DNA from 4 places in the Paenibacillus sp. RC84 genome. Region 3 is predicted to be linked to each of the others. Evidence: riboswitches for the same ligand, from Rfam matches in the RefSeq annotation. Region 3 holds a riboswitch; each other region holds the start of a gene.
What was found. Region 3 has a riboswitch for cyclic di-AMP ahead of ABH899_RS19550 (hypothetical protein). Riboswitches for the same ligand answer to the same signal wherever they lie in the genome.
Positions count from the first base shown of each region.

Region 1: linked by a shared signal. The riboswitch ahead of ABH899_RS23785 (TrkH family potassium uptake protein) and the one ahead of ABH899_RS19550 (hypothetical protein) in region 3 are both predicted to bind cyclic di-AMP.
Region 2: linked by a shared signal. The riboswitch ahead of ABH899_RS27305 (resuscitation-promoting factor) and the one ahead of ABH899_RS19550 (hypothetical protein) in region 3 are both predicted to bind cyclic di-AMP.
Region 4: linked by a shared signal. The riboswitch ahead of ABH899_RS10095 (hypothetical protein) and the one ahead of ABH899_RS19550 (hypothetical protein) in region 3 are both predicted to bind cyclic di-AMP.

Region 1 covers NZ_JBGBYL010000011.1:125,702-128,889, reverse strand. The annotation lists gene ABH899_RS23790 (potassium channel family protein) at 1-123, opposite strand, end outside; gene ABH899_RS23785 (TrkH family potassium uptake protein) at 138-1,481, opposite strand; cyclic di-AMP (ydaO/yuaA leader) riboswitch at 1,539-1,688, opposite strand; gene ABH899_RS23780 (CPBP family intramembrane glutamic endopeptidase) at 1,868-3,188, shown strand, end outside.
Region 2 covers NZ_JBGBYL010000016.1:47,164-50,351, forward strand. The annotation lists gene rsmA (16S rRNA (adenine(1518)-N(6)/adenine(1519)-N(6))-dimethyltransferase RsmA) at 1-58, opposite strand, end outside; gene rnmV (ribonuclease M5) at 107-652, opposite strand; gene ABH899_RS27305 (resuscitation-promoting factor) at 759-1,880, opposite strand; cyclic di-AMP (ydaO/yuaA leader) riboswitch at 2,160-2,354, opposite strand; gene ABH899_RS27310 (ABC transporter ATP-binding protein) at 2,643-3,188, shown strand, end outside.
Region 3 covers NZ_JBGBYL010000008.1:304,588-307,775, reverse strand. The annotation lists gene kdpA (potassium-transporting ATPase subunit KdpA) at 1-1,043, opposite strand, end outside; gene kdpF (K(+)-transporting ATPase subunit F) at 1,104-1,178, opposite strand; gene ABH899_RS19550 (hypothetical protein) at 1,369-1,809, opposite strand; cyclic di-AMP (ydaO/yuaA leader) riboswitch at 1,927-2,105, opposite strand; cyclic di-AMP (ydaO/yuaA leader) riboswitch at 2,214-2,408, opposite strand; gene ABH899_RS19545 (carbon starvation CstA family protein) at 2,671-3,188, shown strand, end outside.
Region 4 covers NZ_JBGBYL010000003.1:591,217-594,404, forward strand. The annotation lists gene ABH899_RS10085 (hypothetical protein) at 1-131, shown strand, start outside; gene ABH899_RS10090 (DoxX family protein) at 191-730, shown strand; cyclic di-AMP (ydaO/yuaA leader) riboswitch at 985-1,118, shown strand; gene ABH899_RS10095 (hypothetical protein) at 1,121-1,990, shown strand; gene ABH899_RS10100 (L-lactate dehydrogenase) at 2,078-3,016, shown strand.

The DNA of each region.
Region 1 (3,188 bases), on a different contig from region 3:
CTCGTCTACTTTCTCTTCGTCTCTGTCGATGCCCAGCACCTCGTGCCCGAGCTGAGTCAATTCTTGGGACAAGCTGGAACCGAAGCGTCCGAGTCCGATAACTGCATATTGAATGAAAGCCATTGTTTTGTTTCTCCTTAACCTATCGTGATTTTTCCTTCGGGATAACGGTACAGTTCTTTCTCGGCTTTAGGCTGCAGCGCATACGCCAACGTCAAAGGCCCGAGACGTCCGGCGAACATGGTCAGGGCGATCATAACCTTGCCGAACACGGTAAGCTTCGTGGTCAGCCCCAGGGTGAGTCCTACAGTCCCGAATGCCGAAGTCACTTCATACAAAATCATAAGAAACTCGTGATCTTCCGTCGTAGACAGAAGCATGGTAACGAAAATAACAAGAAAGAGTGCAAACATCGTCAGAGTGATCGCCTTCAGGATGCGTTCCTTGCCGAGACGATTGCGGAAGAAGACGATATCTTCTTTTCCCCGCACCATCGCCACGATTGCCCCGACCAGCATCGTAAACGTAGTCGTCTTGATCCCGCCCCCGGTAGATCCGGGAGAAGCCCCGATAAACATCAGGATGATCATGAAAAATTGAGTGGCTTGGCGGAGAGAAGCGAGATCAAGCGTGTTCGCCCCCGCCGTACGCGGTGTGACCGATTGAAAGAACGAAGCGAGAATCTTGCCGCCGAAGTCCAATGAACCCAGCGTTTTCGAATTGGAATACTCGAAGATAAAAATAACAAGCGCCCCGGTCACGATCAGAATGCTTGTGGCGCTCAGCACCACCTTGGAGTGAAGGGTCAGCCTCTTCGTTTTCCGGTAATCCATCACATCGGACATCACGATAAAACCGATCCCGCCCAGAACGATGAGCGCCATCGTCACTACATTGGTAATAAAATCGTCGGCGTAAGCGGTCAGCGAAGAGAATGGGCCGGTAATGGGACCGAACAGGTCAAACCCGGCATTGTTGAAGAAGGAAACGGCATGCCAGATGCCGTAGTACAACCCCTTCGGAAAACCGAGATCCATCGACCAGCGGGCGGTAAAAAGGACAGCCGCGATTCCTTCGATGCTCAGCGAGTAGATCAGTACTTTCCGGAAAAGGCGGACAATGCCTTCCATGCTGCCCTGGTTCAAGGCTTCCTGAAGCAGCAGCCTTTCGCGGAGCGATATCTTCTTGCGCAGGATGAAGGCAAAAAGCGTCGCCATACTCATGAACCCGAGGCCGCCGATTTGAATCAGCGAAATGATAACAATTTGCCCGAACATCGTAAAATGCGACCCGGTGTCTACCACGACCAGACCTGTTACACAGGTAGCCGAGGTGGCCGTGAAGAGGGCGTCGATGAACGGAAGCGGCAGCCCGTCCGTTGACGAGACCGGCAGCATCAGCAGGCCGGAACCGATGAGGATAATGAGGGCAAATCCGAGAACAAGGATCTGCGGCGGCGTAAATCTCGACTTTTTTAACACATAATTTCCTCCTATATGAAGCACAAAAAAGACACTGGAAACCCACTGCCTTTCGGTTATGGTTCCTGCTGTCGCCTACGAGGTTAGCTGACGGATTCGGATGTACAGGCCACCCTATTTACCCTGCCCTATTCAGGCACAAGCGGTAAAATTCACCCCAATGTATGGTTCCCCCGTTTTCCTGCGGAAATTCGGCGTATGAAGTTGCGCGAAGAAATGAATCATCCGCATTATATATCTGTTATTAAACAAGCACAAAGCCCTTTTAACCGGATTTTACGGGGGGAAACCTGGACAATCTTCCTGCAGCTAACTGGGAGTCACGAATTGGCATCCTTACGCAAACTGTGATACGGTTAAAAAAACGATCGGAGAAGGAGCTGACCATGAAAAAATACGGTCTGGATAAACCGCTGCTGCTGCTCGCCCTGACCGGATTCCTTCTATATGCGGCCGTAGTTTTCATCTATAATACCGGAGCCGCTCCCGCCGGTTCCGATCCTTACGAAACGGCAGCCTCCATTACGAAAGAACAAGCCGCGGAGGCAGCGGTCGCATGGCTGCGGCAAAGGCAGGGCGCCGATACCGTAAACGGTTCCGGCGTCGTTACGGGCGGCGGGGCTCCCGGCACATTCGTCAGCTACCAATCGGAGAAGGAACTCAGCGGTTATCTCACCAAAGAGAAGCTTCAAACGTTGTATGACAAAAGCTACGCCAGCCGGGTGCCCGTCGATTACTATCGGGTAGAAGTCACCGAGGCTTCCCCTTCGGTCCGGAAGTCGATCATCGATATCCATATGACCACGAAAGCCGTCATCGGCTGGTCCGGCCTCGGCGGCGAAGCCCAGGCCGCCGTGTCCGCGGCCGATGCGGAGAAGCTCGCCCGGGAAGCGATAGCGAGGCAGGGCTACGAAGAGGCGGAGTTCGAGCGGATCAGCCCGCCTGCCGCCAAGTCCGGTCTGCTGCTGTTCGAGCGGCGGAAAGAGCCTGTCGGGGACGCTAAGCTGACGATCAGCGTGAAACTGGACGGAACCTCCGTTGCCTCGTTCACCCAATCGTTCCGGCTCCCCGACGCTTTTACGTCTTGGCTGGAACACCAGGAGGATACCGCCTCCATGTGGACCCGCATCAGCTTGTGGGGCAACGGCCTGATGGCCCTGATCGCCCTCGGCTATACCGTCCTTAAATGGAGGACGGTCGATTTTTCCCGGGGCGTCCTGCTAACGGCGGTGTATGCCGTGATCTACGTCATGAACAACATCAACATGTATCCGGCTTATAAAGCCGGCAGTACGCTGACGAGCAGCGGCCAGGAAGCGATGCTTTCGATCGTGCTGATCAACTTCGTGACGCTGCTGATGGCCGCAGCCGTCTACTTCTCTTTCACAGCGGGCGATGCCCTGTGGAGACGCGAAGGAAAGTCCGTCATGCCCCGCTGGCGCGACGCCGACTTCGGCTCGCGCGTAACCCGCAGCATGGCGCAGGGCTATCTGCTCTGCCTGTTCCTGCTCGGCCTCCAGCAGGTGCTGTTCCTTGTGGCGGAGAAAGGCTTCGGCGTCTGGTCGGTGAACGACCCGATGTCGTCTCCCCGCAACATGCTGCAGCCCGCTTTGCTTCCGCTGATGGCTTGGGCGGCGGGCATCTCCGAGGAGGCCACCTTCCGGCTGCTCGGCATCGCCCTGTTCAGCAGGCTGCTCCGGTTCAAAT
Region 2 (3,188 bases), on a different contig from region 3:
GCGTTGCCACATCTTCAGAAGCAAAGGACGGGCCGCTGCCTTGTTCATTTAATTTCATAGTCATCCTCCAAGCTTCCGTCCCTGACGAAAGCTGCCTGTGCGTAAATTATTGATCCGGACGGTCCAACTGCTCTACGGCAGCTTCGAACTCTTCCCGGGAAATTTGAAAAGCGGCGCAGCGCTTGTAAAACTGCTTACCATTACAATACCCGATTCCGAGCTTTTTTCCTACTTCCAGTCGTCTGGCCGCTGCATCGGGATGAACAACGAGGCCGGCGGCGATCAGATCCTCCCATGTCAAAAGAGACGCGGCGCCCTCATATTCGGTCTTTACGTTCGCCAGAGCGGACCGTATAGCGTCCGGAGTCGCGTTCTCGACTCCGATATCCCCCCGCTTCTCGGCAAGTTCCTGGGGGAGAAAAGCATGTTTGCAGCCGGGCACCTTGCCCGAAATGATTTTACGGATGCGCTCACCCGCATGATCCGGATCCGTAAAGACGATGACCCCTCTGCGCTCCTGGGCCAGCCGGATACGATCCAGAATTGCCCGGTTGATTGCCGATCCTCCGGTTTCGATCGTATCCGCTTCAACCGCCCGCTTGATAGCGGTCGTATCGTCTTTTCCTTCGACAACAATGATTTCTTTGATCATGTTCTTTATCCTCTCTTAAGCGCACAAAAAGAAGAGGGTGTCCCTCTTCTTTTTGCATACGGTTTGTTACCGGTTTGTAAATCTTCGTTACAGGTAACATGTTATCCTAATCTTGTGTCGGTTTATTCGGACCGATGACGTAAACGGTATATCCCCGTTTCACACCGAAAGTCTTGGCATAACTCATACTGTCGAAATAAACGTCCATTTTCTGGCCTTTAATAGCACCGCCCGTATCTTCTGCACGGCGGTATCCGATGCCTTCAATGTACACCCACCAGCCTAACGGCACGACTGATGTATCTACGGCAATCGTCTGGCCTTGAACAGGCTTCGTTCCGCTGGCGGTCCGGTTGCCTACGCCCGGCTCTTCGGAAGAGTAAGCGGTCAAGGTAACGTTCTTTAATATTTTCTTCGCGTCTATGTCGGTACCTGCTTTAGTTACCTGCTTAGGCTTAACCGGTTCGGATGCGGCTGCCACCGTAACGACCGGATTTTTTGTGCCTATAGCCACAATCTTATCCACACTGGCGTTTTTGACTGCTTGATCGATAACTTGCTCGGATACGAGTTTTCCGTTTTCGAAAATCTTCTCTTTCTTTTTGACCAATACGCCTTCCTGGCCTTCCTGTACGACCTGCTCTTTGCCTTTCAGCAGATCCTCATCGGATTTCTTGACCACACTGAATGCGATGGGCTCCGAAATTTCTTCCGTTTCTTTCTTCACCCGGACAACTTCGATAGCCGCATTGGCTGAAAGCTCCGTGTCTTTGGCCGGAGTCACTTTGTCGTGCTCTCCCAGCGAAATATTTGAATCTTGCAGAACTTGATCTACCGTTTTCGCAGTGGTATGCACAGTTTGTGTCTGCCCGTCGGCAGTTAGCTGCACGGGTGATGCATGATCAATGACAATCTTCTGACCGTCTTGAATCTTGCCGTCAAGCGGCATAGATACCTGATCGTGCTCACCGATTGTAATGGCTTGTTCATCCAGTAGGCGCTGTAGGACCCATTGTCTTGTTTCCACAACGGTTTCTCGTCCGTTTACCACCAATGATACGCTTTTACCAGCCGTACCGTATAACAACACCAAAAACATGAAAGTCAAAGCGAATGAAATGATAGCTGCAAGAATGATCATACGCAAGTTTTCATGCTTCCATCGCAATGCGAAGGACATGCTGGATGATCGCTTAACATGGGTCTCTGATTGCGAGATATTGCCCACTTCTTCGGTCCTCCTTCAAAGCCTCGCCTCTGTGATACGCATGATGATTTGGACGCGACTTAGGTTTATTTGGCGGTTCCTAACGGAACCCTTGCAATTGGCTTCTTTCCCGCCGGCTGACCGGTTGCTCTCAGTCTCTACGGGGTCGGCATCACCTCCGCTTGATGTTTATGCGGGTCGAATACCCGTCCGATATGGAACAAAAAAGGCCATCGGAAAGAGAAAGCTTCCCGGTGGCCTGTGTGTGAGCGCGACTAAACAGAATGACACGACAGTTGGTATCTCTCCCGGTACGCTTACGAGGTTAGCTGACGGATTCGGGCCGTGAGAGCTGCCCTACTCGCCGGCGGTGCTGCCTGCACCTGCCATTGAGATTCACCCCAAATTGTTTCCTGTTGTATCGGCCCAAAGCTGTTCCGACCTTGACAGCGGTTCCCCCGTTTTCCTTTTACGGAAACTCAGCGTTAAAACTTGGCGTTTATTAAGTTATCATGAAAGTATATTACGCTCAAATATCCAACCTGTAAAGGGGGCATATTCCCTAAAAATAAGCAAATTTAACCAAACCAACGGCATTTATCTAATTATCTTGCAGTCGTTCTCCTTTTTTCTCCCGTTATCTCGCTTCTAGTTTTCCCCATTTCCGCCGTTCCGCTTGGGCATTGGGCTTCCAGGCATTTTTTGACTATAATAAAAGATACGGCAATCCGCCCGAAAAGGCCGAAAGCCGCAATAACCGATTGAAGAAAAGCAGGTGAAGGCATGAATCCGATTCTTCACATTTCCCGTCTCAGCGGAGGCTATTTGCCCGGAAAACCGATTCTCCGCGATCTCGAAATTACAGTCGGACAAGGTGAAATGGTCGGTCTGATTGGACTCAACGGAGCGGGAAAAAGCACGACCATCAAACACATCCTCGGGCTCCTGAAGCCGCAGGAAGGCAGCGTCCGCATCCGTAACCGGACATTGGAGGAAGATCCGCTCGGCTACCGGTCCTCGTACTCTTTCGTCCCGGAGTCTCCCGAATTGTACGACGATCTGACGATTGAAGAGCATTTGGAACTGACGGCGATGGCTTACGATATTCCGAAGGAAGCGTTCAAGGAACGTGCCGGCCGCCTGATGAGCGAGTTCCAGATGGAGCCTAAGCGCAAAAGCTTCCCGGGCCAGCTATCCAAAGGGATGAAGCAGAAAGTCATGATCATGAATGCGTTTCTTGTCGAGCCCGCGCTTTATGTCATTGACGAGCCGTTCCTCGGCCTTGACCCGCTGGCGATGCGCTCTCTTCTCGACATTATGGCGGACTTC
Region 3 (3,188 bases):
ACGGTTCCCGTCGTCGCCGCCGTCGTTACCGTAGTGAACAGCGCGGACTGGGCAATGCCGAACCGCACCTCTTTGCCTTCCATACTGCCGATGGACGAATCCGCGCCAAGGGCGTTCAAGGCAGGGTTACCGGCCTTTTCCGAGAAGAAAGCGACCGACAGAAAGACCAGGAACAAGGTCATCATCGCGGTGAAAATGACCCATCCCTGCTTCCGGTTCTTCGCAAACCGCCCGAAGGTATAGGTTAATGAGGCCGGAATGCACCACATGGACAGCATTTCGATCACGTTAGTCAGCGGAGACGGATTTTCAAACGGATGGGAAGAGTTCACCCCGAAGAAACCGCCGCCGTTCGTACCCAGATGCTTGATGGACACAAGCGAAGCTACCGGACCGATGGCGATTTGCTGCTCCCCGCCTTCAAGCGTCTTCGCGGCCACGGTCGGATCCAGCGTCTGCGGCACCTTCAGGCCGACAAGCACCAGCGCGACCACGATAGCCAGCGGCAGCAGCAGGCGGGTGTGTCCTTTTACAAAATCCGTAAAAAAGTTGCCGATGGTATTGCCTTTGGACGTCAGTCCGCGGATAAACGCAATCGCTACAACGATGCCCGTTACGGCGGACGTGAACATCATCATCATGATGACCGCCATCTGCGAGAAATAGGACAAGCCCGTTTCCCCGCTGTAGTGCTGCAAGTTGGTGTTCGTCATAAAGCTGATGATCGTATTAAACGACAGCGTCGCTTCCATATTGTCGATCCCGTTCGGGTTCAAAGGAAGAACACGCTGCAGACGGAGGATCAGATACCCGACCGCCACAAGCACAATGTTGGTCAGCACAAGGCTGCCCGCATACTTCTTCCACGTCATGCCGTTCTCGCTGCGGATACCCGCAAGCTTGTAAATGGGCCGTTCCAGCCAGCCGAACCATTTGTCCGTCCGGTTTCTCTCATTCGAAAAAACATGATAAATATAAGTCCCAAGCGGTTTCACCAGCAGGCAAAGCGCCGCGATTACGATTACGATTTGCACAATCTCCATGGATTCCTATCCTCCTCAACCAACTCCGCGCTAGTCGTTCACCGGCTGCCCGAAGGCGCCCTAAAATTTTTCGGGATGTATGAGCGCGTATATCAGATACAGGAAAAGCCCTGCCGTAAAAAGCGCGATGATCATCATGTACGGCCGCCTTCCGAGCCTTCCACGACATGGTCACACCAGGTCAGAAAACCGTAAAAGATGAGATAAATGACTGCCAGCAGCAGAATCATATAAAGGTCCGTCATGTGTGTCGGCTCCTTTCTTTCCTATTTATAGGTTCGTTTTATAGGTTCATTCATGATCGTTCGGACAGTGAATTTAAACGTCAGCGCAAAACTTCCTCGGGCACTTGGCCCGGTGCTGCTCCAAGCAGGAAAGAGACCTGACGGGTATTCGTATGCACCACATGGTCGGCGCCGAGCGCTTTATAAATCAACCGCGGTGTGGCATTCGTTTTCACCACGAAAATCGTTCCGGTTGTCCAGCTGCGGACCATCTGAAGATACCGGCAGCAGAGCGGCAGGCTGTCTTCGAAAAGATAAACGTCACCGATCGGAAGCTCGGGGACTTCCCAGGCTTCGTGGCGAACGGTGTCCACTTCCACGATGTGCCGGACTCCCAGCTTCTTCATCCGCTGTCCTTCTGCGGGGTTGTTCACAAGCGCCGCGAAGGGTCTGCGGTAAATATTCAGCAGTTTAATAAAGTTCTCGCCGGTGACATTCGGTGCGGAAACCAACGTATAGGTTTGGATCTTTCTCTCGTCCACTTTTTATCCCTCTTTCATGTTTTGGGCAGCAAAAAAAGAAGCCTGCGGAAGAGGAACTCTTCACGCGGCTTCTTGACGGTCACAGCCTAAAAAGACTATAGCCGAAGCGCGATAGCAGTCGCCTCTCTCGGTACGCTTACGAGGTTAGCTGTCGGATTCGGGCGTGAGAGTCGCCCTACCATGACGGCACGGATGCCGCTTCTGGATTCACCCCATGAGGACTGGCCGTCAGGCCTGCAAGTCCTCGTTGGTTCCCCCGTTTTCCGCTTCACACGGAAACTCAGCGATAAAAACGCATGTTCATTTGTTTGGCACATTTTTCATTTTCGGATGTTTTTGAACATAACAAAACCACAGCGAAACGAAGTCCCTGTGGTCGATGCCGATCACAAGCTTCTTCAACCCCTCCCGAACTCATGCGCTTACGAGGTTAGCTGTCGGATTCGGGCGGTGAGAGTCGCCCTACCTGATTGCCGGGTCCATGGGTTCCGGCGCTTCAGGATTCACCCCTGCAGACAAGGCTCCGGCTCTCACACCGGATCAATGCTGCGATGGTTCCCCCGCTTCCCCCGGATGGGGAAATTCAGCGAAAGCAAGAAACTGTTTTTTTCAATTGATGGAATGAATGTTACACCTCCGCACGTGCTTTGTAAAGATATGGGGAGATTGGTTTTAAACCGATTTAAGCCAAAGAAATCCCCTAATGCGCTTACATTTCTACTTTTTGTGCGCTAGCTTGTTAATACGTCGAAAATCTCACGTTTTTGAAAACGGTTTGGACATCCAGCCTCTTCCCACACCGGAAAAACCTGCTATACTACTTGTAAACGTTCCCATATTAACCAGTAAGGAGGCATGTTTATGAAAATCGGATGGAAATCAATCTTGCTCTGGGGGGTGATTTCCATTGTCGGCGCGTTCGCTTTCGGGCTTGTCGCACTTAATCGCGGGGAAACGATCAATGCCGCCTGGCTCGTTATCGCAGCCGTCAGCTGCTATGCGGTCGCCTACCGGTTCTACAGCCGTTTTCTCGCCCGCAAAGTCTTCGTGCTCGACGACAACCGGAAAACACCCGCAGAGCTGAATAACGACGGCAAGGACTATGTGCCGACGAACAAATGGGTGCTGTTCGGGCACCATTTCGCGGCCATCGCCGGCGCGGGTCCTCTCGTAGGCCCCGTACTTGCCGCCCAAATGGGCTATCTGCCCGGAACGCTGTGGATTATTCTCGGCGTTATTCTGGGAGGCGCCGTCCAGGACTTCGTGATTCTTTTCGCTTCAACTCGTAGAAACGGTAAATCGCTGGGCGATATGATCAAGGACGAAATCGGCAAGGTGACGGGCACGATTGCCATGCTCGGCATTCTGGGCATTATGAT
Region 4 (3,188 bases), on a different contig from region 3:
AGGGTTATAAGGATCTGTGCTTCGACTGTGTGCAGACCTGGCAAACCGCCAAGGCGCAAAAAGCAGGCGAAACCGGACTTCCTCTTCCTCTGGAAGCGGAATGCGGCTTGATCGAGCAGTACTGGCTCTAAATGCTGGAAACACACTCAACATCCAATACAGAATACGCAGCTTGAGAGGGGAAATTCATATGTTTAACTGGTTAAGAACGAACGTTTATGCGGCAGGTCTGATGCTGATCCTCCGCTTCTATCTTGGATACGCATGGATTACGGGAGGATGGCACAAGCTGACAGGCGGGTTTGACGCCACGGGCTTCCTGAAAGGCGCGGTAGCGAAGCCGATTGTCGATAAAGCGACCAATGAGCTGGTCTATCCGACCTTCACCGCATTCCTGGAAAACTTTGCACTGCCGAACGCCAAACTGTTTAACGTACTGATTCCGCTCGGAGAGTTTCTGGTAGGACTGGGTCTTGTCCTCGGCGCACTGACAACGGCGGCAGCATTCTTCGGGGTTCTGATGAACTTCATGTTCCTCTTCGCAGGTACCGTAAGCACTAACCCTTGGATGATCCTGCTCGGTGTTATCGTCATCGCCGCCGGAGCCAACGCCGGCAAGTTCGGAGCCGACTACTACATCCTTCCTTACCTCCGCAAGCTCCTTCGCCATCGCGGAGATCATGGCGCAAACCCTACCCTTGGAGGAGGCAAGACACGCGCCCATATCTGATCGGACTATAAAACGCTCTTCAAAAAAAGCCCCGGGTATCCGGAGCTTTTTTTTGTTAAACGGAGAAAGAATGAGCTTGAATCAGCTTGAAGAAGCAACACTCAAATGAATAGGGTTACATGGCATAGAATGGCAGCGGGCTGTCCTCCGGGGTTGTTTACAGGCCCGATTCGCGGGAGTAACATACTCTCATGGTCCGTCAGATGGGGCTTCGGACACCATGTCCGGATCCCGGAGGCGGCCATACCATCATCTTCATCTGCGCGCTTAATTCTCGTAAGAGAAGCGGGGGACCCACGAACTGGGGTGAATCGGAATGTTTTTTTCCGTAGGGGCCTCTCAAATCCGAACCCGGCAGCTAACCTCGCAAGCGTCATTGGGAGAAAAGGAGTGGAAAAGGAAGAAATGGACCGACGAATTATCCGGATTGAATTGTTTGAATTCGATGTACCCTGCTGTTACCATCATGCCAAAGGAAAGCTCGAGAACTGCAGGTACGGGCTGCTCAAACTCACGGACGAGGGCGGAGAGACAGGCTGGGGAGAATGTTTGATGTCTGTGAACGAGAAGGTTTTCGATCTTGTGAATTGGGCCCGGTTTCTGTACCGCCTTCAAAAAAGCACGCTGGCTCAAGCGCTCGACACTGTCCGCTTGTACCGCGTTCTCTGGGGGAATGTGAAGGCGGATCTGGTGGAAATGGCCTTGTACGATCTGAAGGCCCGATCGCAGGGCAAACCGTTCGTGGACGTTCTCGGAAGCTTCAGCGGCTTCAGCAGCTTCGGAAGCGCCGGACGTTCCGGAAACAGCTCCTTCCGCCTGGAAACGGCCGCTGCCCGGAGTGACGGCAGCGGGACTTGGCCGGACACGGAATCGCACGTTTCTTCTCGCGTCAGGCAGGCTGCGGGCTTCGGCCACGCTGTGGCGGACCGCGAATTTCCGGTAAGCGGGCGCTTCCAAGCCGAGCGGGAACTACACCCCGGCTGCTGCGGCTCTCTGCTGGATGATTTGCGCAACGCGTGCATGCTCCGGCAGGAAGGAATGGCGCTGGCGATGCATAAAGATTATTTGATCGGTCCGGCCTGCTGCTTATGGGAGCATACCGCTGCCGTGCTGGGAGCAAACTGGCTGGAAGAGGGCAGCAGCCCTGAACCGGCGCGCCTTGCCCCGCTGCAGGCTTGCGAGCGGATAGCCGGCACCGGATTTCAGCTGGATCAGCCGGTACTTTTTGAAGAATCCCGCGCTTATTTTGTCGTTTTATAGGACGGAACGTTTGCTTTTGGGGGGGAGTTCGCCTACAATAATACCAGAATTCCCCTGAAAGGAGAGGTTCTTGTGTCTACTAACGAATTGAATAACCAGGAAACATCTAAAAAATCACGTATCGTTGTCATCGGAACCGGTGCCGTAGGTTCCACCACGGCGTACACTCTGCTGCTCAGAGAGCGGATGTCCGAGCTTGTCCTCATCGATTATAATCACGCGAAAGCGAACGGGGACGCACTGGATATGAACCACGGCCTGCCGTTTACGGGCAGGGTAAAAGTATGGGCAGGGGACTATTCCGACTGTGAAGGCGCCGATATTATCATTATTTGTGCGGGCGTCGCGCAAAAGCAAGGGGAGACCCGTCTCGATCTGCTCAAGCGCAACGTCGACATTTTTAACGGCATCGTCGAGAATGTGACGAAGTACAACCAGACAGGCATTATTCTGGTGGCGACCAACCCGGTTGATATCATGTCTTATTTTACATGGAAAAAGTCCGAATGGCCCGTTAACCGTGTCATCGGCTCGGGAACTTTGCTGGACAGCGCGCGTTTCCGCTATTTGATCGGCGAGAAGCTTCAAGTGGACCCGCGCAGCATTCACGCGGCGATTATCGGGGAGCACGGAGACTCGGAAGTGCCTTTGTGGAGCTTGGCTAATTTTGCCGGACTGCCTCTCGAGCTGAATCAAGAGGATAAGGACGAAATTTTCCAAAATACGCGGGACGCGGCTTACCAGATTATTGAGGCGAAGGGATCGACGTATTACGCGATCGCTTTGGCGCTTGACCGGATCTGTACGGCGATTCTGCGCGATGAAGGCGCGGTGCTGAACGTTTCGACGTTTGTTTCCAATTATCACGGGTTGTCCGACGTTTATCTCGGGGTTCCGTGCATTGTGGACCGTACGGGCGTGCGGGAGGTTATCACGCTGCCCTTAAGTGAAGAGGAAGAGAACAATCTGCGCAAATCGGGAGCCAAGATCCGGGAAATGATCGATTCGATTTCGGAACGCCTGTAAGCGCAGAGACATGAACAAGTATAGGGCATGTGAATAAAACGATGAAAAGCGGCTGGATATCAGCCGCTTTTTTGTATGCTGTAAGTGTTTTTTTAAGGGGATATGCGATTTAATTGACAAATTGACTTAACAAAACTTATAATTACTTATAAACGATTATCGTTTTGCATGA